DNA from 3 places in the Streptomyces sp. NPDC002133 genome. Region 2 is predicted to be linked to each of the others. Evidence: riboswitches for the same ligand, from Rfam matches in the RefSeq annotation. Region 2 holds a riboswitch; each other region holds the start of a gene.
What was found. Region 2 has a riboswitch for cyclic di-AMP ahead of ABT078_RS24705 (M23 family metallopeptidase). Riboswitches for the same ligand answer to the same signal wherever they lie in the genome.
Positions count from the first base shown of each region.

Region 1: it holds a riboswitch for cyclic di-AMP, as region 2 does, so the genes downstream of both, ABT078_RS38950 (M23 family metallopeptidase) here and ABT078_RS24705 (M23 family metallopeptidase) in region 2, are expected to answer to the same signal.
Region 3: it holds a riboswitch for cyclic di-AMP, as region 2 does, so the genes downstream of both, ABT078_RS39160 (M23 family metallopeptidase) here and ABT078_RS24705 (M23 family metallopeptidase) in region 2, are expected to answer to the same signal.

Region 1 is NZ_JBEOXF010000082.1:20,737-28,051, reverse strand. Features, by position in the region: gene ABT078_RS38965 (DNA gyrase/topoisomerase IV subunit A) at 1-105, opposite strand, end outside; gene ABT078_RS38960 (M16 family metallopeptidase) at 297-1,643, shown strand; gene ABT078_RS38955 (M16 family metallopeptidase) at 1,640-3,028, shown strand; cyclic di-AMP (ydaO/yuaA leader) riboswitch at 3,237-3,400, shown strand; gene ABT078_RS38950 (M23 family metallopeptidase) at 3,414-4,187, shown strand; gene ABT078_RS38945 (GntR family transcriptional regulator) at 4,373-5,056, shown strand; gene ABT078_RS38940 (HPr family phosphocarrier protein) at 5,204-5,485, opposite strand; gene ABT078_RS38935 (bifunctional acetate--CoA ligase family protein/GNAT family N-acetyltransferase) at 5,650-7,315, shown strand, end outside.
Region 2 is NZ_JBEOXF010000028.1:79,250-86,564, forward strand. Features, by position in the region: gene ABT078_RS24695 (MerR family transcriptional regulator) at 54-803, shown strand; gene ABT078_RS24700 (PP2C family protein-serine/threonine phosphatase) at 1,124-2,293, shown strand; cyclic di-AMP (ydaO/yuaA leader) riboswitch at 2,544-2,679, shown strand; gene ABT078_RS24705 (M23 family metallopeptidase) at 2,691-3,749, shown strand; gene ABT078_RS24710 (PrsW family intramembrane metalloprotease) at 3,998-5,347, opposite strand; gene trmB (tRNA (guanosine(46)-N7)-methyltransferase TrmB) at 5,433-6,203, opposite strand; gene lhgD (L-2-hydroxyglutarate dehydrogenase) at 6,470-7,315, opposite strand, start outside.
Region 3 is NZ_JBEOXF010000084.1:6,776-14,090, reverse strand. Features, by position in the region: gene dxs (1-deoxy-D-xylulose-5-phosphate synthase) at 1-155, shown strand, start outside; gene ABT078_RS39185 (aspartate aminotransferase family protein) at 152-1,537, shown strand; gene ABT078_RS39180 (helix-turn-helix domain-containing protein) at 1,831-2,448, shown strand; gene ABT078_RS39175 (DUF6126 family protein) at 2,445-2,606, shown strand; gene ABT078_RS39170 (tyrosine-protein phosphatase) at 2,654-3,469, opposite strand; partial or broken gene ABT078_RS39165 (GH36 C-terminal domain-containing protein) at 3,741-4,239, shown strand; cyclic di-AMP (ydaO/yuaA leader) riboswitch at 4,571-4,729, shown strand; gene ABT078_RS39160 (M23 family metallopeptidase) at 4,734-5,726, shown strand; gene ABT078_RS39155 (SGNH/GDSL hydrolase family protein) at 5,902-6,699, shown strand; gene ABT078_RS39150 (carbohydrate kinase family protein) at 7,092-7,315, opposite strand, start outside.

The DNA of each region.
Region 1 (7,315 bases), on a different contig from region 2:
CGCGTACTCGAGGAAGGAGCCCTGCATCTCGTCGACGACGTCGATGTCGAGGATCCTCTCCTCGAAGTCGTCGGGCGGCGGCGTCTTCGTGCTGCGGCGGGCCATCGCTGCTGCGGCTCCTTCACCAACATGAACCATGAATGTGATCTGACGCCGACCATTGTGGACCGTCCCACCGACAGCGCGGACCGCGACCCGGAACACCGGGTGGAAGCTGCGGGAACTTCGCCAGGTCCCGACGCGCTTGCATACAGTGGCAGGACATCCAGCAACGCGATCGAAGGGACCACATGCCCATGGGTCACACGGCCACAGCCCAGGCCGGCTCCGGCGGCCTGACAGCAACCGAGCACCGCCTGGCCAACGGTCTGCGCGTGGTGCTCTCCGAGGACCACCTGACCCCGGTCGCCGCGGTCTGCCTCTGGTACGACGTCGGCTCGCGCCACGAGGTCAAGGGGCGTACGGGCCTGGCTCACCTCTTCGAGCACCTGATGTTCCAGGGCTCCGCGCAGGTGCCGGGAAACGGACACTTCGAGCTGGTCCAGGGAGCCGGCGGCTCGCTCAACGGCACCACCAGCTTCGAGCGCACCAACTACTTCGAGACCATGCCCGCCCACCAGCTGGAGCTCGCGCTCTGGCTGGAGGCCGACCGCATGGGCTCGCTGCTCGCCGCGCTCGACGACGAGTCCATGGAGAACCAGCGGGACGTCGTCAAGAACGAGCGCCGCCAGCGCTACGACAACGTTCCGTACGGTACGGCCTTCGAGAAGCTGACCGCCCTCGCCTACCCGGACGGACACCCCTACCACCACACCCCGATCGGCTCGATGGCCGACCTGGACGCCGCGACGCTGGAGGACGCGCGGAGCTTCTTCCGGACGTACTACGCGCCGAACAACGCGGTGCTGTCGGTCGTCGGCGACATCGACCCGGAGCAGACCCTCGCCTGGATCGAGAAGTACTTCGGCTCCATCCCGATGCACGACGGCAAGCAGCCGCCGCGTGACGGCACCCTGCCCGACATCATCGGCGAGCAGCTGCGCGAGGTCGTGGAGGAGGAGGTTCCGGCCCGCGCCCTGATGGCCGCCTACCGCTTGCCGCAGGACGGCACACGCGAGTGCGACGCCGCCGACCTGGCGCTGACCGTCCTCGGCGGCGGTGAGTCGTCCCGGCTGCACAACCGTCTGGTGCGCCACGACCGCACGGCCGTCGCCGCGGGCTTCGGCCTGCTGCGGCTCGCCGGTGCGCCCTCGCTCGGCTGGCTGGACGTGAAGACGTCCGGCGGGGTCGAGGTGCCCGACATCGAGTCCGCCGTCGACGACGAGCTGGAGCGGTTCGCCGCCGAGGGCCCGACGCCCGAGGAGATGGAGCGCGCCCAGGCACAGCTGGAGCGCGAGTGGCTGGACCGGCTCGGTACGGTCGCGGGCCGCGCCGACGAACTCTGCCGGTACGCCGTGCTGTTCGGCGACCCCCAGCTGGCGCTCAGCGCCGTGTCGCGGGTCCTCGACGTCACCGCCGAGGAGGTCAGGGCCGTCGCCCAGGCCCGGCTGCGCCCGGACAACCGGGCGGTTCTGGTGTACGAGCCCGTCCAGTCCGCCGAGGACACCGAGGACAACGACGACGAGGAGGGGGCGGACCAGTGACCGACGCTGCCGTGACCATGGAATTCCACCCGCAGCCGCAGGCGGGCGAGGCCAGGCCGTGGGCCTTCCCCGCCCCCGAGCGCGGTGTGCTCGACAACGGGCTGACCGTCCTGCGCTGCCACCGCCCCGGCCAGCAGGTCGTGGCCGTCGAGATCTTCCTCGTCGCCCCGCTGGACGCCGAGCCCGAGGGCCTCGACGGTGTAGCCACGATCATGGCCCGGGCGCTCTCCGAGGGCACCGACAAGCACACTGCGGAGGAGTTCGCCGCGGAGCTGGAGCGCTGCGGCGCCACCCTGGACTCGCACGCCGACCACCCCGGCGTCCGCGTCTCCCTCGAGGTGCCGGTCTCCCGCCTCCTCAAGGCGCTCGGCCTGCTCGCCGAGGCCCTGCGTGCGCCGCTCTTCGCCGACAGCGAGGTCGAGCGGCTCGTACGGAACCGGCTGGACGAGATCCCGCACGAGACCGCCAACCCGGCCCGCCGCGCCGCCAAGGAGCTGTCCAAACAGCTCTTCCCGGCGTCCTCCCGGATGTCCCGGCCCCGCCAGGGCAGCGAGGAGACCGTGGAGCGCATCGACTCCGCGGCCGTGCGGGCCTTCTACGAGGGCCATGTCCGGCCCGCGTCCGCCACCGCCGTGATCGTCGGCGACCTCACCGGTGTCGATGTGGATGCCGTGCTCGCCGACACCCTCGGCGCCTGGACCGGTGGCGCGGCCGAGAGCCGTCCCATGCCGTCGATCACCGCCGACGACAGGGGCCGCGTCGTCATCGTCGACCGCCCCGGCGCGGTGCAGACGCAGCTGCTCATCGGCCGTATCGGCCCGGACCGCCACGACCGCGTCTGGCCGGCCCAGGTCCTCGGCACGTACTGCCTGGGCGGCACCCTCACCTCCCGTCTCGACCGCGTCCTGCGCGAGGAGAAGGGGTACACGTACGGCGTGCGGGCCTTCGCCCAGGTCCTGCGCTCCTCCGCCGACGGCACGGGCGCGGCCACGCTCGCCATCAGCGGCTCCGTCGACACCCCGCACACCGGCCCGGCGCTGGACGACCTCTGGAAGGTGCTGCGCACCCTCGCCGCGGAGGGCCTCACCGACGCCGAGCGCGACATCGCCGTGCAGAACCTGGTGGGTGTGGCCCCGCTGAAGTACGAGACCGCCGCGTCGGTCGCGGGCACGCTCGCCGACCAGGTCGAGCAGCACCTGCCGGACGACTACCAGGCGCAGCTGTACACGCGCCTGGCCCGCACCGGCACGGTCGAGGCGACGGCCGCGGTCGTCAACGCCTTCCCGGTGGACAGGCTCGTCACCGTCCTCGTGGGCGACGCGGCCGAGATCGAGGAGCCGGTCAGGGCGCTGGGCATCGGTGAAGTGACTGTTGTCACGGGCTGATTGACCGCCGGTCGGTTCCGGCGCACCCGGAGGGCCCCGTTGGCATCGTGCCAACGGGGCCCTCCCGTATGTCCGTTTTATTGGAGAGGCTGCCTGTCTGGCCTGTGGCATGCACAACAAATCTCCGTGTCCGTTTGGTGATTGAAAGATGTCCGGCTTAGCGTCTTCTGCGCTGTCCGCCGGTTGCACCAGCCGCACCAGCGGCATCGGACAGCCATCGCCGAGTCCCCGTCGGGCGCGAGCCTGGGGAGCCGGGGACCCACATGTCCCCTGGGGTGAATCGGACGCCTTCGCACTCGTGCGGAGGGGCCCGTAGGAGACCTTCCTGCTCCGAACCCGTCAGCTAACCCGGTAGGCGAGAAGGAAGGAAAGGATCAGCCACTACATGGCGTTCACCCGTGCCACCGGGAAGCATCGTGGTCCGAGCCGGCTGACGCGCAAGCGCGCGGGCATCGCCGGAGCCGCTGCCCTCGCCACCACCGGCGTCATCGGAGGCCTCGCCTCCCCGGCGCTCGCCGCCGACACGGAAAGCCCGTCCTTCGAGGACACCGGCCTCACCCAGGCCGTCGCCGCCGGCACCACCCTCGCCGAGCAGATCGACGCCCAGGCCGCGGCCCAGCAGTACGAGGCCGATCTGGCCGCCGCCCGCGCGAAGGCCGAGGCTGAGGCGAAGCGCAAGGCGGAGGCCCGCGTCAAGGCGGCCCGCGAGGCCAAGGAGCGCGCCGCCCGCGAGGCCGAGCGCAAGCGCCTGATGTCCTACACGCTCCCGGTCGCCGCCTCCCACGTCAGCACGGCCTACCAGGCGGGCGGCTCGGTCTGGTCCTCCGGCAGCCACACCGGCGTCGACTTCCATGCCCCGTCCGGCACTCCGGTCGTCGCCGTCGGCATGGGTACGGTCGTGGAGGCCGGCTGGGGCGGTGCGTACGGCAACAACATCGTGATCAAGATGAAGGACGGCACGTACACCCAGTACGGCCACCTGTCGTCGATCGGCGTCTCGGTCGGCCAGACCGTCACCCCGGGCCAGCGGATCGGCCTGTCCGGGTCCACCGGCAACTCGTCCGGCCCGCACCTCCACTTCGAGGCCCGCACGAGCCCCGACTACGGCTCGGACATCGACCCGGTCGCGTATCTGCGCGGCCACGGCGTGAGCGTCTGACGCCCGCCTCCGCAGCCGTGGGCCCCGGCCCGGTCATGGCGACCGGCCGGGGCTTTCGGCGTATTCAGGCCAAAAGATATCCATGGATTCCGGCAGGCCATCGGAAATTCCGGCCGGCTGCAATAGAGTCACCGAACAGACATCGCTCGACTGGGTTTCGCGCGGATTAAAGGCGGAGGTTCGGTATGCGCATTCCTGCGCGCTCGGTATGCACGGCGATCCGCGACGACATCGTCTCCGGTGTCTTCGAGCGCGGCAGCCGGCTCACCGAGGAGCAGTTGGCACGCCGCTACGGCGTCTCCCGGGTCCCGGTGCGCGAAGCGCTGCGGACCCTGGAGTCCGAGGGCTTCGTCGTCACCCGCAGACATGCGGGAGCGTGCGTCGCCGAGCCCACCGAGCAGGAGGCCGCCGACCTGCTGGAGATCCGGATGCTGCTGGAGCCGCTGGGCGCCGCACGGGCCGCGCAGCGGCGCACGGAAGCCCACCTCAAAGTGCTGCGCGGCCTGGTCAGGCTCGGCCAGGAGCGGGCGCGCCGGGGCCAGGGCGAGGATCTGCGGTCGCTCGGAGGCTGGTTCCACGAGACCCTCGCGCAGGCCTCCGGCAGCCCCGGACTCATCGCGCTCCTCACCCAGCTCCGGCACAAGGTCGCCTGGATGTACGCCGTCGAGCAGCCCGCTCGGCCGGTGGAGTCCTGGGCCGAGCACGGTGCGATCGTGGACGCGGTGTCACGCGGCGACGCGGAGCGGGCGCGGGCGCTCACCGCGATGCACGCCGAGCGGATGGCGGGGGCGCACAGGCTGCGCATCACGACGCGCGGGACGGTGAGGACTTCGCAACACGCCGTAAACACGGCGAGCGTCCGCAATTAACAGAAGCGCCGTATACAAAGAGGGGATATTTGAAAGTGGCAGAGCCGCTGACCGAAATTCCCGGTTGCTGCGGCTCCGCCGTTTCTATTTATTTGTCATTCCCTGCCGGGGCGGGTGCAAGGTCCTTTCCCGGGGCGGGACCAGCGGTCAGACGGTCTCGGGGAGCTCCTCGAGACCCTCGGCGACCAGCTTCGCGAGACGGTCGAGCGCGGCGTCCGCGCCGTCCGCGTCCGAGGCGAGGACGATCTCCTGGCCGCCCTCCGCGCCCAGGCCGAGCACCGCGAGCATCGAGGCGGCGTTGACGGGGGTGCCGTCGGCCTTGGCGATCGTCACCGGGACGCCGGAGGCCGTGGCGGCACGGACGAAGATGGAAGCGGGGCGGGCGTGGAGGCCCTCGGCCCAGCCGACAGTGACGCGGCGCTCAGCCATGGTGGTGCCCTTCAAGTCCTAAGCGGTTGTCTAGACCAGTCTCTCATGTGTGGTGCAGTGCTCGGCAACGGCCGTCGGCCGGCGTCCGGGCCACGCGCGGGTGCCCTCAGACTGCACCCGCCTCCCGGGCTTCGCGACCGGTGCCCGAGCCGTACTCTTTCCCCATGCAGACCCCGTCGGATCACGCCTACCCCGACCATTGGGAAGCCGACGTGGTGCTGCGTGACGGTGGCACTGCGCGCATCAGGCCCATCACCACCGAGGACGCCGAGCGGCTCGTCAGCTTCTACGAGCAGGTCTCGGACGAGTCCAAGTACTACCGCTTCTTCGCGCCGTACCCCCGGCTCTCCGCGAAGGACGTGCACCGATTCACGCACCACGACTACGTGGACCGGGTCGGTCTCGCCGCGACGGTGGGCGGCGAGTTCATCGCGACCGTCCGTTTCGACCGGATCGACGCCAACGGGAGGCCGGCGTCCAAGCCCGCCGACGAGGCGGAGGTCGCCTTCCTGGTGCAGGACGCACACCAGGGGAGGGGCGTCGCCTCCGCGCTCCTCGAGCACATTGCAGCGGTCGCGCGGGAGCGGGGAATCAGGCGGTTCGCGGCCGAGGTGCTGCCCGCGAACAACAAGATGATCAAGGTCTTCACGGACGCCGGATACACACAGAAGCGCAGCTTCGAGGAAGGCTCCGTCCATCTGACGCTGGACCTGGAGCCGACGGCCGAGTCGCTCGCCGTGCAGCGCGCCCGTGAACAGCGCGCCGAGGCGCGGTCCGTGCAGCGGCTGCTCGCGCCCAGGTCGGTGGCGGTGATCGGAGCAGGGCGGGCGCCGGGCGGGGTGGGCCGTACCGTGCTGCGCAATCTGCTCGACTCCGGCTACACCGGGCGTGCGTACGCGGTGAACCGGAATCTCGCACCTGACGTGCGCGAGCTGGACGGCGTCCCCGCGTACCGCTCGGTCGCGGAGATCGTCGCGGAGACCGGGGAGCCCGTCGATCTCGCCGTCGTCGCCGTACCGGCCGAAAGGGTGCCTGAGACCGTCGCCGACTGCGGCGAGCACGGGGTGCAGGGTCTGGTCGTGCTGGCCGCGGGATACGCCGAGAGCGGGGCGGAGGGGCGGGAGCGGCAGCGCGAACTGGTGCGCCAGGCACGTTCGTACGGGATGCGGATCATCGGGCCGAACGCCTTCGGGATCATCAACACCTCGGAGGCTGTACGGCTCAACGCGTCGCTCGCGCCCGAGTCGCCGGCGCGCGGCCGGATCGGGCTGTTCACCCAGTCGGGTGCGATCGGCATAGCGCTGCTGTCGGGGCTGCACCGACGGGGCGCCGGGCTGTCCTCCTTCATCTCGGCGGGGAACCGGGCGGACGTGTCCGGGAACGACTTCCTGCAGTACTGGTACGAGGACCAGGACACCGACGTCGTCCTGCTGTACCTCGAATCGATCGGGAACCCGCGGAAGTTCACACGTCTCGCGCGGCGTACCGCGGCGGTCAAGCCCGTCGTGGTCGTCAAGGGCGCCCGGCACAGCGGGAGCGCGCCGCCCGGACACGCGGTGCCGACGACGCGGGTGCCGTACGCGACCGTGTCCGAGCTGCTCGCGCAGGCGGGCGTCATCCGCGTCGACACGGTCACGGAGCTCGTCGACGCGGGCCTGCTGCTCGCGGGACAGCCGCTGCCGGCGGGGCCGCGCGTCGCCATCCTCGGCAACTCCGAGTCCCTCGGCCTCCTCACCTACGACGCCTGCCTGACGGAGGGGCTGCGCCCGCTGCCGCCGCGCGACCTGACGACGGCGGCGACACCGGACGACTTCCGGGCGGCGCTCGGCG
Region 2 (7,315 bases):
CAGCCCGCTCGCCGCTTGACCTTTACGCAACGTCAAGTTCTAGCGTGAAGGGCATGGAGTGGTCGATCCAGGAAATCGCCAGGAAAGCCGGTACGACGAGCCGCACGCTCAGGCACTACGGGGAGCTGGGGCTGCTCGTGCCGAGCCGAATCGGCAGCAACGGCTACCGCTACTACGACCAGGACGCCCTGATCCGGCTGCAGCGCATTCTGCTGCTCCGCGAGCTGGGGCTCGGGCTGCCGGCGATCGCGCAGGTCCTGGAAGGACAGCGGGACACGGCCGCCGCCCTGCGCACCCATCTGAGGTTGCTGGAGCAGGAGCGGGAGCGCATCGGGCGGCAGATCGCCTCGGTGCGGACCACTCTCGACCGCACGGAGAGAGGAGAGGAACTCATGGCGGAAGAAGTCTTCGACGGCTTCGACCACACCCAGTACGAGGAGGAGGTCACCGAGCGCTGGGGCCGGGATGCATACGAGAGGGGCGACCGCTGGTGGCGTTCGCTCAGCGCCCAGGAGAAGCAGGCCTTCCAGGACCGGCAGGCCGGGATCGCCCGTGACTTCGGCCAGGCGCTCAAGGACGGGCTCGCAGCGGACAGCGACGAGGTGCAGGCGATCGCGCAGCGGCATGTCGAGTGGCTGTCGGTGACGGTCACGCCGACGAAGTCGTACGTCATCGGGCTCGGCGAGATGTACGTCGCCGACCCGCGCTTCGCGGCGAACTACGACCGGCACGGCGAGGGCGCGGCGGCGTTCGTTCGCGACGCGATCAAGGTGTACGCGGAGCGCAACCTCGGCGACGACTGACAACGACCGGCGCGGGCTGCCGCGGAGGCCCACGACGGCCCACGACGGCCCACGGAGGCCCGCGAAGGGCCACAGCGGGCCACGACGGGTGACGGCGGACGACGACCGCGCCCGACCGAGACCCGTTGTTCCCGAGGTCACCAGGAGGGCCCCCTGGTGACCGGCGGCCCGGACCGCCCGATCGGTCGACGTGGCACCGGACGCAGACCCGGGAGCTAGCCCGGTTGGCCGACGGCGATTCGCTGCGCTGCGCGGCTCCGGCCAGCCTGGGTGGGGCACGGTAGGTCCGCACCGTGGGCGGACCGGGCAGGAGACCATCGGTGGGGCAGCGAACAGGCGACAGCGACGACGGCATCGGCGATGACGGCGCCGCGCCGCGCCGGGACGGCGGCCGCCGGATCGCCCAGGTGCTGCCCGTGCTGCTGATCGTGGGCGGGATTTTCTTCGATGTGGCCACCCCGGCGTCGTACACCGCATCGCCGCTCTTCGCCGCATCTCCGCTGGTGGCCGCGCCCTTCTTCTCCCCGCTGTACACCCTGCTGGTCGGCGTCGGCGCCCTCGCGGCGGAAGCGGGGCTGCAGGTGTACAACGGCACGTTCACCGAGATCCCGTCGGTGACCGAGATGCTGACCGTGCTCACCGTCGCCGTGATGGCCCTCTTCATCAACCAGGTCGTACGTCGCGGCAGCGCGCGACTCGCCTCCGCGCGCGTCGTCGCGGAGGCCGCCCAGCGGGCCGTGCTGCCCTCGCCCGCCGCGCGGATCGGCGATCTGCAGATCGCCGCGCGGTACGAGGCGGCGCAGGCGGACGCGTTCATCGGCGGCGACCTGTTCGCCGTGCAGGACACTCCGTACGGGGTGCGGCTGGTGGTCGGGGACGTACGGGGGAAAGGGCTGAACGCGGTCGAGGAGGTGGCCGTCGTGCTCGGTGCGTTCCGGGAGGCGGCCGAGCAGGAGCCCACCCTGGAGGGGGTTGCGCAGCGGCTGGAGCGGGCGCTGAAGAGAGGTGGCACGCGGCGCTCGGAGCCCGACGTGTTCGAGGGGTTCACCACGGCCCTGCTCGCCGAGATCCCGCGCGGCGTCGGACGGGTGCGGGTGGTCAACCGGGGCCATCCGCCGCCGCTCGTGCTGCACGCGGACGGCGTGCTGGACGTGCTGGAGCCGAGCGAGCCCGCGCTGCCCCTCGGCATGGGCGATGTCGGCACCTGGCCGGACCGGGTGGACGAGGCGGCGCTCCCGGCCGGGGCCACGCTGCTGCTCTACACGGACGGGCTGTCCGAGGCGCGTGACGAGCACGGCACCTTCTACGACCCACGCGAACGGCTGAGCGGTCGAATCTTCCCCGGCCCCGAGGAACTGCTGGACGCGGTCGTCGCCGACGTGCAGCGGCACACGAACGACGGGTCGACGGACGACATGGCGCTGCTGGCGGTCAGCCGACCGGGGGAGCGGCAGCCGGAGCGGCGCCGCACGATGCCGGTGGTTCCCTGAATCGCCCACGGCTCCTCCTGTCGCGACGGAGCGTGATCGAAAGGAAGCCCTCCGCATAACATTTGATGCACCGTCAGAAACTGGGGGGTAGGTGAGGGGAGGTCAACTCGCCCGTTTCCCCCCTCTTGTGCCCGGAAAGTCCAGGCCAAAGTCGTTAACGATCAGTGGGAACGGCTTGGAATACCGCCCCGGTGTCTATTAACGTTCGATAACGCAGCGCGGTCGTCCCAGCCGTCGCAAGAGACGGCACCGCGCGCACGCGCCGAATTCCGCAAGGGAACCGGGGAACCACCAATTGGGGTGAATCGGGCACTTTATGGTGCTCGTAGGAGACCTTCCTGCTCCGAACCCGTCAGCTAACCCGGTAGGCGAGAAGGAAGGAAAGGAGCACGCCTCCGTGGCGTCCAACGAGCCTGCCCTCCAAGAGCCTCCCACCACCGAATGGTTCCCCGCCGGCGAGTGGGTCCCCACGGCCGGCGCGGAGGAGTGGAACCCGACCGAGGAGTCCGTCCGCCCGGTCCGAGGCAGGCACCGCGTCGTCAAGCAGCGCAACGGGCTCGCCCGGAGCTCCACCGTCCTCGGGGTCGGCGTCATCGCCGCGGTCGGCGCCGGCGGCATGGCCACCGCGCAGGACAAGCCCGCCGTCTCCATATCCCTGCCCGACACCATCACGGACAACCTCCCGGACGCCAAGTCGCTGCCGGGCGTGGGCTCCCTGATGTCGGACGGGTCCGACGAGCAGGACGGCAACGGGAACGCGGCGCCGCTCACCGCGCTCTCCGTCGCCGACACGGCGTCGGCCACGGACGGCGGGGAGAACGCGGCCGGCGCGGGCGAGGCGCTTCGCGCCCGCATCCTCCAGCAGGCCGAGCAGCAGCAGGCCGAGGCCGACGCCGAGGCGAAGGCCGCCGCGGAGAAGGCCGCCGCCGAGAAGGCGGCCGCCGAGGCGAAGGCCCAGCAGACCGAGGCCGAGGCCGCGGCCGCGGAGGCGAAGCGGCTGGCCGAGGAGGAGGCGGCGCGCAAGGCGGAGGCCGAGCGGCTCGCCAAGCTCGCCGCGAGCTACTCCCTGCCGACGTCCTCTTACACGATCACCTCGACCTTCGGCCAGGCCGGCTCGATGTGGTCCTCCGGCTACCACACCGGCCTCGACTTCGCGGCGCCCACGGGTACGCCGGCGAAGGCCGTGCACGGAGGCACCGTCAAGTCGGCGGGCTGGTCCGGATCCTACGGCTACCGCGTGGTGCTGGAGCTCGAGGACGGCACCGAGATCTGGTACGCGCATCTGTCCTCGATGACCGTGTCCGCCGGACAGACGGTCACCACCGGCGAGACGATCGGCCGTGTCGGCGCGACCGGCAATGTCACCGGACCGCATCTGCACCTCGAGGTGCACACCGCGGGCGGCACCGGGATCGACCCGTCGGCGTGGCTGCGCGACAAGGGCCTGAGCATCTGACTCACCGCTTCGGCGGTTCGGCGGCTTGATGCTTCGGTGCTTCGGCGGTTCGTGATGCGCCGAAGCCCCGATGCCCCGATGCGTCGTACGACTCCCGACGTTGGCGTTCGCGTCCACGATCACGCTGCACGTCGCTTTTCACGCTCATATCGCTTCGCCCGATTCCGGGCGTCCGTTCCGGGCGTTTCCTCGCGCTCGTACGACCCCGGCAGCCCTGGCGGCACCCCCCCGACGTCAGGGCTGTCGGCCTATCCCCGGTACGGGTTGTAGCCCCCGTAGTCCCGGTACGGCGCCGGAGCCGGGGCCGGAGCCGGAAGCAAGACCCTGCCCGACGCCTGGGCGGCGTACGTCAGGGCCGGGGACGCGATGTGCTTGCGCTGCCAGAGGTGGTGGAGCAGTTCCTGCTCGCGGGCGACGAAGTCCGGGCCCGCCGTGCCTCGGTGGGCGCGGTGGCGCAGGAACGCGAGGGAGGTCGCGAAGGCCTCGTACTCGGACACGGCGCGGGCGGCCGCGGGGCCGTGGGTGCGGCCCGCCATGTCGCGGGCCATCGTGCGCGCCCGCATGGAGGACAGGGCGAGCGGCTCGGCGGGGGAGAGCCAGCCCGCCGCGGCGTACGCGGGGAGCTGGGCCGCGACGGTGCGGAGCTCACGCTGCCGGGTCCAGACCGCCAGCCAGGTCAGCAGCCCGAAGGCCGGGACCATGAACGCCGCGTACACCGCGTAGAAACCCCACGGGCCGAACACCCCCGAGCCGTTCCACAGCGCATGCATGCCCATCGCCAGCGCAAGGCCGAGCAGCGGCAGCGCGGTCCTGCGGAACCTCCGCCGCCGTGCCGTGATCGCCGCGAAGCCGAAGCCGATGCCGGTCAGCACGGTGAAGAGCGGATGGGCGAACGGCGACATCACGATCCGTACGAAGAAGGTCGCCGCGGTGACGGACGCGAAGCCTGAGTGGCCGAACTCCTGGTCCTCGCCGAACGCGTTGCCGAGATAGAGGATGTTCTCGGTGAAGGCGAAGCCGGTCGCGGTGAATCCGGCCACGACGACCCCGTCGACGATCCCCGTGAAGTCCCGGCGCCGGAAGAGGAAGACGAGCAGGACGGCGGCCGCCTTGGCGCTCTCCTCCACGATCGGGGCGATGACGGTCGCGCCGATCGTGTCCGCTGATGTCGGATCGGCCGTCGCGGTCGCTATCCACTGGGTCGCGAACGAGTTCGCGATGATCGCCACGAGCGCGGCGGCGCAGGCCCCCCAGGCAAAGGCGAAGATGAGGTTCCGCCACGGGCCCGGCTCGACGCGGTCCAGCCAGCGGAACGCCGCCATCAGCAGCGGGACCGGCAGCACGGCGAGGCCGAGGCCCACCAGAAAGCCCTCGGTGCCGGTCTGCTCGCGCACGAGCGCGAGGATGACCAGGCCGGAGAGGCCGAGCAGGGTGACCAGGGCCCCGGCCCGCAGGGCCTTGCTCCGCCAGAGGGCGCGGCTCGGCCGGTAGCGCCACTGCGCACGCGCCGGCACTGCGTCGAACAGGGGCTGTTCGTCGCACGCCGGGACGGCGGGGTGCGGCGCGGCCGGTTGCGGCTGCGGGGACCAGTCGGACACGCGACGACCCTAACCAGGGGCACTGACAGTGCGCGACGGGGTTACGCGACGGACTTGCCCGGCGGGTCGGGCGGCGCCCGGGGTGCTACCTGCGGCGGAACAGCAGGTCGTGCACCACATGCCCCTTGTTCAGGCCCTGCCCCTCGAACCGGGTCAGTGGCCGGAAGGCGGGGCGGGGCGCGTATCCGCCGTCCGCCTGGGTGTTCTCGAAGCCGGGGTGTGCGGAGAGGACCTCGAGCATCTGCTCGGCGTACGGCTCCCAGTCGGTCGCGCAGTGCAGTACCGCGCCCGGCTTCATCCGGCTCGCGGCGAGCGTGAGGAACTCGGGCTGGATCAGCCGGCGCTTGTGATGGCGCTTCTTCGGCCACGGGTCCGGGAAGTACACGCGGAGCCCGTCGAGCGCGTCCGGGGTGAGCATCTCGCGGAGCAGGATGATCGCGTCACCGTTGGCCACACGGACGTTGGTGAGGCCCGCGCGGTCCGCGAGCCCGAGGAGATTGCCCTGGCCCGGCGTGTGCACGTCGACCGCGAGGATGCCGGTACCGGGGTCGGCGGCGGCCATCTGGGCGGTCGCCTCGCCCATCCCGAAGCCGATCTCCAGGACGACCGGCAGTCCGTCGAACATCTCGGCGAGATCGAGGGTCCGCAGCCCGTCGATGTCCAGCCCCCAGGTGGGCCACAGCCGCAGAAGCGCCTCGCCCTGGCCGGCGGTCACCCGGCTCCGGCGCGGCTGGAAGCTGCGGATCCGGCGCTCGTGGTGCGACCCGGCCGGATCGGCGGCGGGCCCGCCCGGGAACCGCGGCTCGCCCTTCGGGCGGGGACCCTTGGTGGTGACGTTCTCGAACTCAGACACAATGCCCCGATTGTACGGCGGGTGGTGTGTGCCTGCGGCGGGCTTCTCTCCGCCCTGGTGCCCCGCGGCAGGCGGGGCTCGTCCGGAGTCGTCCGATGACGGACAGGCTCGTCCGGAGTCGTCCGATGACGGACAGGCTCGTTCCGAGTCGTCCGATGACGGACACCCGGGCTGTACGGACGGTAGCGGGCAGGCAGGCGTCGCACGGCCGCGGTCAGGGCACGGGCGGGGCCCTGGTCCGCATGATCAGAATGATCAGAGGCAGCGCCTCACGCCAGGTGTGCCAGCGCCCGCCTTGCCACCTCGCGGCCGATCGGGAGCGATGCCGTCGCCGCCGGGGACGGTGCGTTCAGGACGTGGACCGTGCGAGGGGCCTCCTTGATGAGGAAGTCGTCCACAAGGGTCCCGTCCCGCAGCACCGCCTGCGCCCGCACCCCCGCCGCCACCGGCCGCAGGTCGTCCTCCGTCACCGCGGGCAGCAGCCGCTGCACCGCCTCCGCGAACGCGCGCTTCGACAGCGAGCGGTGCAGCTCGCCCGCGCCGTACCGCCAGTGGCGGCGGGCGATCCGCCAGGACCCGGGCCAGCTCAGCGTCGCCGCGAGCTCGCGCGGGTGGAGCGTCGACCAGCCGTATCCCTCGCGGGCGAGCGCCGGCACCGCGTTCGGACCGACGTGGACAGCGCCCTCGATGCCCCGGGTGAGGTGCACACCGAGGAAGGGGAACGCGGGGTCGGGCACCGGATACACCAGCCCGCGCACGAGCTCGGGGCGACTCAGCTCGTAGTACTCCCCCCGGAAGGGGACGATCCGCATGCCGGGCTCGTCGCCCGTGAGCCGCGCGACCTCGTCGCAGTGCAGCCCCGCGCAGTTCACCAGGACCCGTGCCCGGACGATCCTCCCCCTGCCTTCGGCGCGGGGACCCCCGGAGGACGTACGGACCGCGACACCCCACGGGCGCCGGTCGACGGCCCGGACCTGCTCGCCGTAGAGGACCTCCGTGCCCGAGGCGCCCGAGGTCTCCGCGAGCTGCGCCGCGACCGCGCCGAAGTCGCACACCCCGGTCGTCCCGACATGGATCGCCGCGACGCCCTGCACCTGCGGCTCGTACTCCGAGAT
Region 3 (7,315 bases), on a different contig from region 2:
GCACCTTCGGTATCCCCGAGCAGTTCCTCCCGCACGCGAAGCGAGGCGAGGTGCTGGCGGACATCGGGCTGACACCGGTGGAGATCGCCGGACGGATCAGTGCCTCGCTGGCGCGCCGCGCGCAGACCGTCAAGACCGAGGAGTACGGCCCATGAGCAAGGAGTTCGACCTCGGGCAGCTGCTCGCGGAGCGCGGCGGCGAACGGTACGAGCTGCACGCACGGCATCTCAACCACCAGCTGCCGCGGATGCTCCACACCATCGGCTTCGACAAGGTGTACGAGCGCGCCGAGGGCGCACACTTCTGGGACGCCGACGGCAACGACTACCTCGACATGCTCGCCGGCTTCGGAGTCATGGGCCTCGGCCGGCACCACCCGGTCGTCCGAAAGGCGCTGCACGACGTCCTCGACGCCTCGCTCGCCGACCTCACCCGTTTCGACTGCGCACCGCTGCCCGGACTCCTCGCCGAGAAACTCCTGGCCCACAGCCCGCACCTGGACCGGATCTTCTTCGGGAACAGCGGTACGGAGGCGGTCGAGACGGCCCTCAAGTTCGCCCGGTACGCGACCGGGAAGCCCCGGATCCTGTACTGCGCCCACGCCTTCCACGGGCTCACCACCGGCTCGCTCTCGGTCAACGGAGAGGCGGGCTTCCGCGACGGCTTCGCCCCGCTGCTGCCCGACACCGCGATCGGGCTCGGCGATCTCGCCGCACTGGAGCGCGAGCTGAAGCACGGCGATGTGGCGGGCTTCGTCGTGGAGCCCATTCAGGGCAAGGGCGTGCACGAGGCCCCGCCCGGATTCCTCCGCGCGGCCCAGGAGCTGCTGCACCGCCACAAGGCGCTGCTCATCGCCGACGAGGTGCAGACCGGCCTCGGCAGGACCGGCGACTTCTACGCGTACCAGCACGAGGACGGCGTCGAGCCCGATCTGGTGTGTGTCGCGAAGGCGCTCTCGGGCGGCTATGTGCCCGTCGGCGCGACCCTCGGCAAGGACTGGATCTTCAAGAAGGTTTACTCGTCGATGGACCGGGTGCTGGTGCACTCGGCCAGCTTCGGCTCCAACGCGCAGGCGATGGCCGCCGGGCTCGCCGTCCTCTCCGTGATCGAGGACGAGCAGGTGGTCGCCAACGCACGGGCGACCGGGGATCTGCTGCGAACGCGGCTCGCGGCGCTCGTCGACCGCTACGAGCTGCTGCGGGAGGTCCGCGGGCGCGGGCTGATGGTCGGGATCGAGTTCGGCAGGCCGTCGTCCCTGAAGCTGCGCAGCCGCTGGACCATGTTGCAGACTGCCCGCAAGGGACTCTTCGCGCAGATGGTGGTCGTACCGCTGCTGCAGAAGCACCGCATCCTCACCCAGGTCTCCGGCGACCACCTGGAAGTGATCAAGCTCATTCCGCCACTGATCATCGAAGAGGCGGACGTCGACCGTTTCGTCGCGGCCTTCACGGCCGTGATGGACGACGCGCACGGCGGCAATGGGCTGATGTGGGACTTCGGCAAGACGCTCGTGAAGCAGGCCGTCGCCAACCGCTGAGCCTCGCGGGCCGTCCTCGGCGGCGGCGGCCCGCTCCCGGCCGGGCGCTTCGGGCGGCCCGGCTGCCGCCGCCGGCTCCCGCAGCAGGAACGCCGTCCCCGATCCGGCCGCCGCGTCGCGGGCCACGCCCCTCGAGGCGAGGCGTCCGGGCGCGGGCAGCAGCGGCAGCAGCGGGTGGGGCGGGGGCGCACCCGCGCCCCGCCGCCTGAGCGGCGGCGCAAGCGGGCCTCCCAGCCCTTTGCCTAAGGGGTAATGAATTTGCCTTAGAGGAAAATTACTGGCGCAATAGAGGCATGAGCCTTCCCAGCGGACACCAGGCAGGCGGGCCGGCCGGGCAGCCGGCGGACGAGCTGCCCGACGTCGCGCCCCGGCTGCGGGAGCTGCGCCGCCGCCGCGGCCTCACCCTGGAGGCCGCGGCCCAGCGGGCGGGCCTCTCGCCCGCCCATCTCTCCCGGCTGGAGACCGGCAACCGGCAACCGTCGCTGCCCATGCTCCTCGCCCTCGCCAGGGCCTACGGTACGACGGTTTCCGACCTCCTCGGCGAGTCGGCACCGGAGCGCGACGCGATCATCCGGGGCGGCGAGATGGGCCCGGCGGAGGCCGACGGCTGGACGTACCGGCAGGCCGGTGGCCGTGCGCGGGCCATGCAGGCCCTGCGCCTGCGTGTGCCCTACGGGAGCCAGGGCGACCTCGTCCGGGTCCATCCCGGCGAGGAGTGGCTGTACGTGCTCGAAGGCTGGCTGCGGCTCGGCCTCGGCGACACCGTGCACGAGCTCGAACCCGGGGACAGCGCCCATTTCGACTCGCTCACGCCGCACCGGATCGCCGCCGCCACACACGGCGGCGCCGAGCTGCTCTTCGTCCACACCCTGCTGCAGAGCCCCGACCCGCACGCACACCCGCACGCCTGAGGGGACCCGTCAGGCAGGGGAAGACGTCGTCGAGCCGGGAGGCGAACCAGGAGCAGAAGTGCCCCGTCCGGCTGATCGTCCGGCTCTTCGCGTATGTGGTGGCAGGCCACCTCTTCGCGGCCTTCCTCCGTCCGCTGTTCACCGCCGGGGCCGAGTGACCCCGACCGTGGTCGGGAGAGCCGGTCCGGAGACTCGGCCGGGAGACTCAGACCGAGCCGTCCAGCAGCCGCTCGCGCAGGCGCTCGCGCGTCTCGGGCGAGATCCGGAGGCCCTCGGCGAAGTAGCGCTCGGTGCCGCCCCAGGTCTCCTCGATCGTCTCGAGAGCCGCCGCAAGATAGTCGGCCCGGGCATCGAAGAGCGGGCTGAGCAGCTCCATGACCTCGGGCGACATCCCGGCGGGGGAGGTGTCGCTGCGGCGCACCTTGTAGCGGCGGTGGGGGTCGTTGGACTTGAGGTAGTCGGCCTCGACGGCGTCCCGCTCGACGCCCACCGCCAGCAACGAGATGGCGATCGACAGTCCCGCGCGGTCCTTGCCCGCCGCGCAGTGCATCAGTGCCGGGACGCTGTCGTCCGCCAGCGCGTGCAGCACCCCGCTGTGCTCCGCGGTGCGCTCCTTGATGATCATGCGGTAGGAGGCGGACATCCGGTCGGCCGCCTTGCCGTCGGCGAGGATCGACCTGAGCTGTTCGAGGTCGCCGTCGCGGACCATCTTCCAGAACTCGGCGCCGTCGGCAGGGTCGCTGAGCGGGATGTTGACATTCCGCACGCCGGGCAGCTCGACGTCGAGGCCCTCCAGCTTGTGGTCCGCAGCGTTCCGGAAGTCGAAGATCGTGTGGAGCCCGAGCGAGGCGAGGAAGGTGGCGTCGCTCTCGGTGGCGTGCGCGAGGTGACCGCTCCGGAAGAGCCGTCCGTACTGCACGCGTCGCCCGTCCACGGTAGGCAGTCCGCCCACGTCCCTGAAGTTGCGCACGCCTGCGAGCTCGGGTTCGGTCGACGGGGTCTGGGGCAGCTGCTGCGTCACGGGGGCTCCTCCGTGTCTGCGGTCGGCACTGCTCGCCGACGATGGCGCGCTCCCGACCCTACGACATCGATTCCTCAGGCAATCATCTTGGTTGCGGCGCCAAGAGCGTTGCCTCCAGGGACGGTTCCCGCTGATGATGTGTGGGTCTGTGCAGATCTGGGGGGTTGCGGTGATCCAGTCGGTCGGTGAGGGGCGCATCTGGCTTCTGTCCGGGCGTACGTGCAGCTACGCGCTGCACGTCACCGACCGCGGCGAGCTGCTGCATCTGCACTGGGGACCCCGCAGCCCGAATGTGCGGCTCAATGGCGGAATCAGCTCCCTGCGGTTCCGTTTCGTCAACGCGATGGCCGGGGTGCTGGGCGTCGGCGGCGACCTCGCGCGGTGGAGTAGGAGTAGAGGACGAGCTGACCGAGGCCCGCGGCTGGGTGGACCCCTAGTAAGGCTGGGTGGACCCCTCTGAGAAGATCAGGCCGGTCGTGCAGCACGGCGAGCTCCACCGGCTGCGCCCGCCGGAGGGCGGGCTGAGCGCTGTGCAGTACGTGCGCGGCGACGAGGTCGTCGTCCTGGCCTGGCTCGAGGCGCAGAGCCACGGGGAGCGGCCGCCCGCGCTCAGGCTGCGCGGGCTCGACCCGGCGGCGGCTCACGAGTGTCTGGACACGCAGACCGTCCACCGGGGTGCGGTGCTGCTGCATCACGGAAAGGACACGGGGCTGCGCGGTGACCGCGACGCTGTGGTGCTCCGGCTGAGCCGCAGATCCGGCCGGATCTGACCCTTCCGCCCTTACGGGTGCATCGAGTGGGATGCCTACTCAATGTGGCTTCTGTCCGTATTGAGGCCTTTGGTGGAACACGCCCCGGTTGTAAGGGGGATGGGCCTCGTTGCGTGAGCGGGATCATATTCGTGACGTTCTGTTGTCGTGTCCCGCAATCAATTGCCTTTGTCCGCAAGGCAATCAGAGATCCGTAATCGACGGAGGGTGACCGGGAATTCCCTGTTGTCGGAACCCGGGTGAATGCCGGGTTAATGAGATGGCTTGTTCCCGTCGACCGGCTCCCTTAAGTTCGCCGCAATCCGGTCGGACCGCCTAATCCTGCCGCCGACCGGAATACGCACCCACCCCCCACGCGTGGCAGGAGCGGGGGACCCAGGTAGAACGCCGACCGGAGTTCCGGACGGCTAGGGGTCAAGCCGCACACCTCGCGGCCGGGCGTCTCCAGCCCGCACCCGACAGCTCACCTCGTAGGCGCCGGAGAGGAATTCGCCATGCCCAAGGGCAAGCATCGTCGTCCGAGGACCAACCCCATCTCGCGCGGATTCGTCGCCGCGGGCACGGGTGGTGCCGCCATCGCACTCCCCCTGATCGGCGCCGCGGGTGCGCACGCCGCGGACACGTCCGCGCCCACCGTCGCCCCCGAGCGCGTCGCCACCATCGCCCACAAGGCCGCCGCCCCCCAGGCGGCCCAGACGGGGAAGGCGGCCAAGACCTACACGGTCGTGTCCGGTGACTACCTGTCGAAGATCGCCGTGGAGCAGGACGTCCGGGGCGGCTGGAAGAAGCTGTACGCGGACAACCGCGAGACCGTCGGCGAGAACCCGTCGCTCATCCACCCGGGTCTCAAGCTCACGCTCGGCGTCAAGGCCCAGGCGAAGGCTCCGGCCGAGGCCCCCGGCAACGAGAAGGCGAAGGCGAAGGCGTCGAAGGCCGAGGCGCCCGCCAAGGCCGACGCGCGGGCCGAGGCTCCGGCGAAGGCCGAGCGCTCGCAGGCGCGCGCCGAATCCGGATCCGATGCCGCCCAGGCCCCCGCCGCTGCCGCTGCCGCCGCCCCTGCCCCCGCCGCGCAGAGCAACTTCTCCGGCTACTTCGCCCCGGTCGACGCGAGCATGACCACCGCCTACCGCACCGCCGGAGCCATGTGGTCCAGCGGCTACCACACCGGTGTCGACTTCGCAGCCCCCACCGGCACCTCCGTCAAGTCGGTCGGCCCCGGCACCGTCGTCTCGGCCGGCTGGGCCGGCGCGTACGGCAACCAGGTCGTCATCCGGCACGACGACGGCACGTACTCGCAGTACGCCCACCTCTCCCAGCTCTCCATCTCGTCCGGCGAGAGCGTCACCGGCGGGCAGCAGATCGGCCTCTCCGGCTCCACCGGCAACTCCACCGGTCCGCACCTGCACTTCGAGATCCGCACCACCCCGGACTACGGCTCGGACATGGACCCGCTCGCCTACCTGCGCCAGTACGGCGTCTCGATCTGAACCTGACGTAACGTCAGCAGTGTCCGCCGCCCTCCGACCTGACCCGGAGGGCGGCGGGCGTGCATGTGGCCGTATTCCCGCCGAGCGGAAAACTGACCAGGTGGTCTATCTCACGCCCCGTCAACACCTCCCTACGGTGGCGTAGGTCACTTAGCGCCGTGAATGATGTCTCGACGTGGCAGACGATTCGAGATCAACGGAAAACAGAACATTCGGGTCGTACGCGGCGATCGGTGACAGCTTCACCGAGGGCGTCGGGGACCCCGGACCCGAGGGTCAGTTCATGGGCTGGGCGGATCGCTTGGCGGTCCTGCTCGACGACCGCGCACCGGAGCACGCCTTCCGCTACGCCAATCTCGCCGTGCGCGGCCGCCTTCTCGATCAGATCGTGGCGGAACAGGTCCCGCGCGCGAGGGAACTCGCCCCCGACCTGGTGACGTTCTGCGCGGGCGGCAACGACATCATCCGGCCCGGCACCGACCCCGACGACGTCGCCGAGCGCTTCGAACGAGCCGTCGCCGACCTCACCTCGGCCGTCGGCACCGTCATGGTGACCACCGGCTTCGACACCCGCGGTGTGCCCGTGCTACGCCATCTGCGCGGCAAGATCGCCACGTACACCGCGCACGTCCGCGCCATCGCCGACCGCTACGACTGCCCGGTCCTCGACCTCTGGTCGCTCAGGTCCGTCCAGGACAGGCGCGCCTGGGACGACGACCGGCTGCATCTCTCCCCCGAGGGACACACGCGCGTGGCGCTCCGCGCCGCCCAGGTCCTCGGGTTCTCCGTCCCCGTCGACCCGGATCAGCCATGGCCCTCGCTGCCGCCGCGCGGCACGCTCGAGGTCCGGCGCGACGACATCCACTGGGCGCGCGAGTACCTCGTCCCGTGGATCGGCAGGCGGCTGCGGGGCGAGTCCTCCGGTGATCACGTGGAGCCGAAGCGTCCGGATCTGCTTCCACTGTCAACTTGACCCGGCCCTGAAAGGGACCGGGCTTGGAGGTAGTGCCCAACTGGCTGCTGGGTGGGCTCCTCCGTCCACTCGCCGACAGCGCGGCAGCCTGGTCGGCCTCCGGCATCAGCTTCACCTGCGTCACGAGCTTCACGAGCGCGATCGTATCCATCCATGTCCCCGCGCTGGGGGGGCAAACCCCTATGTCCGCAGGGGCCGTACGGTCGTCTACACCCATCGAGAACCAGAAGCGTCCCGGCCAAGGTCGACGGCGCGGGCCGTTCACCGACGGGATCCTTCGACGCTGCGAAGAGATCATGCGCGACCGGGGGGAATCGCTAGATCATGCGCACCGCGAAGGAGGGTGTCGCCTGGACCTTCGGGCTCGACGCGTCGGTGTACGAACTGCTGCGTCAGACCTGAGCCGCGGCCAGTTCCTCGGGGCGGATCAGCGCCGAGCTGCCCCGGCCCGTACAGGCGTGGGCCCCGGCCACCGCGCCCAGCCGGGCACAGTCCGCAGCGGGACGGCCGGCCAGCCGCCCGTAGAGGAAGCCGCACACATACGCGTCCCCGGCGCCGTTGGAGTCCACCACCGGCGCGGGCGGCGCCACGGCCGGGACCGGACGTGGTGTGCGGC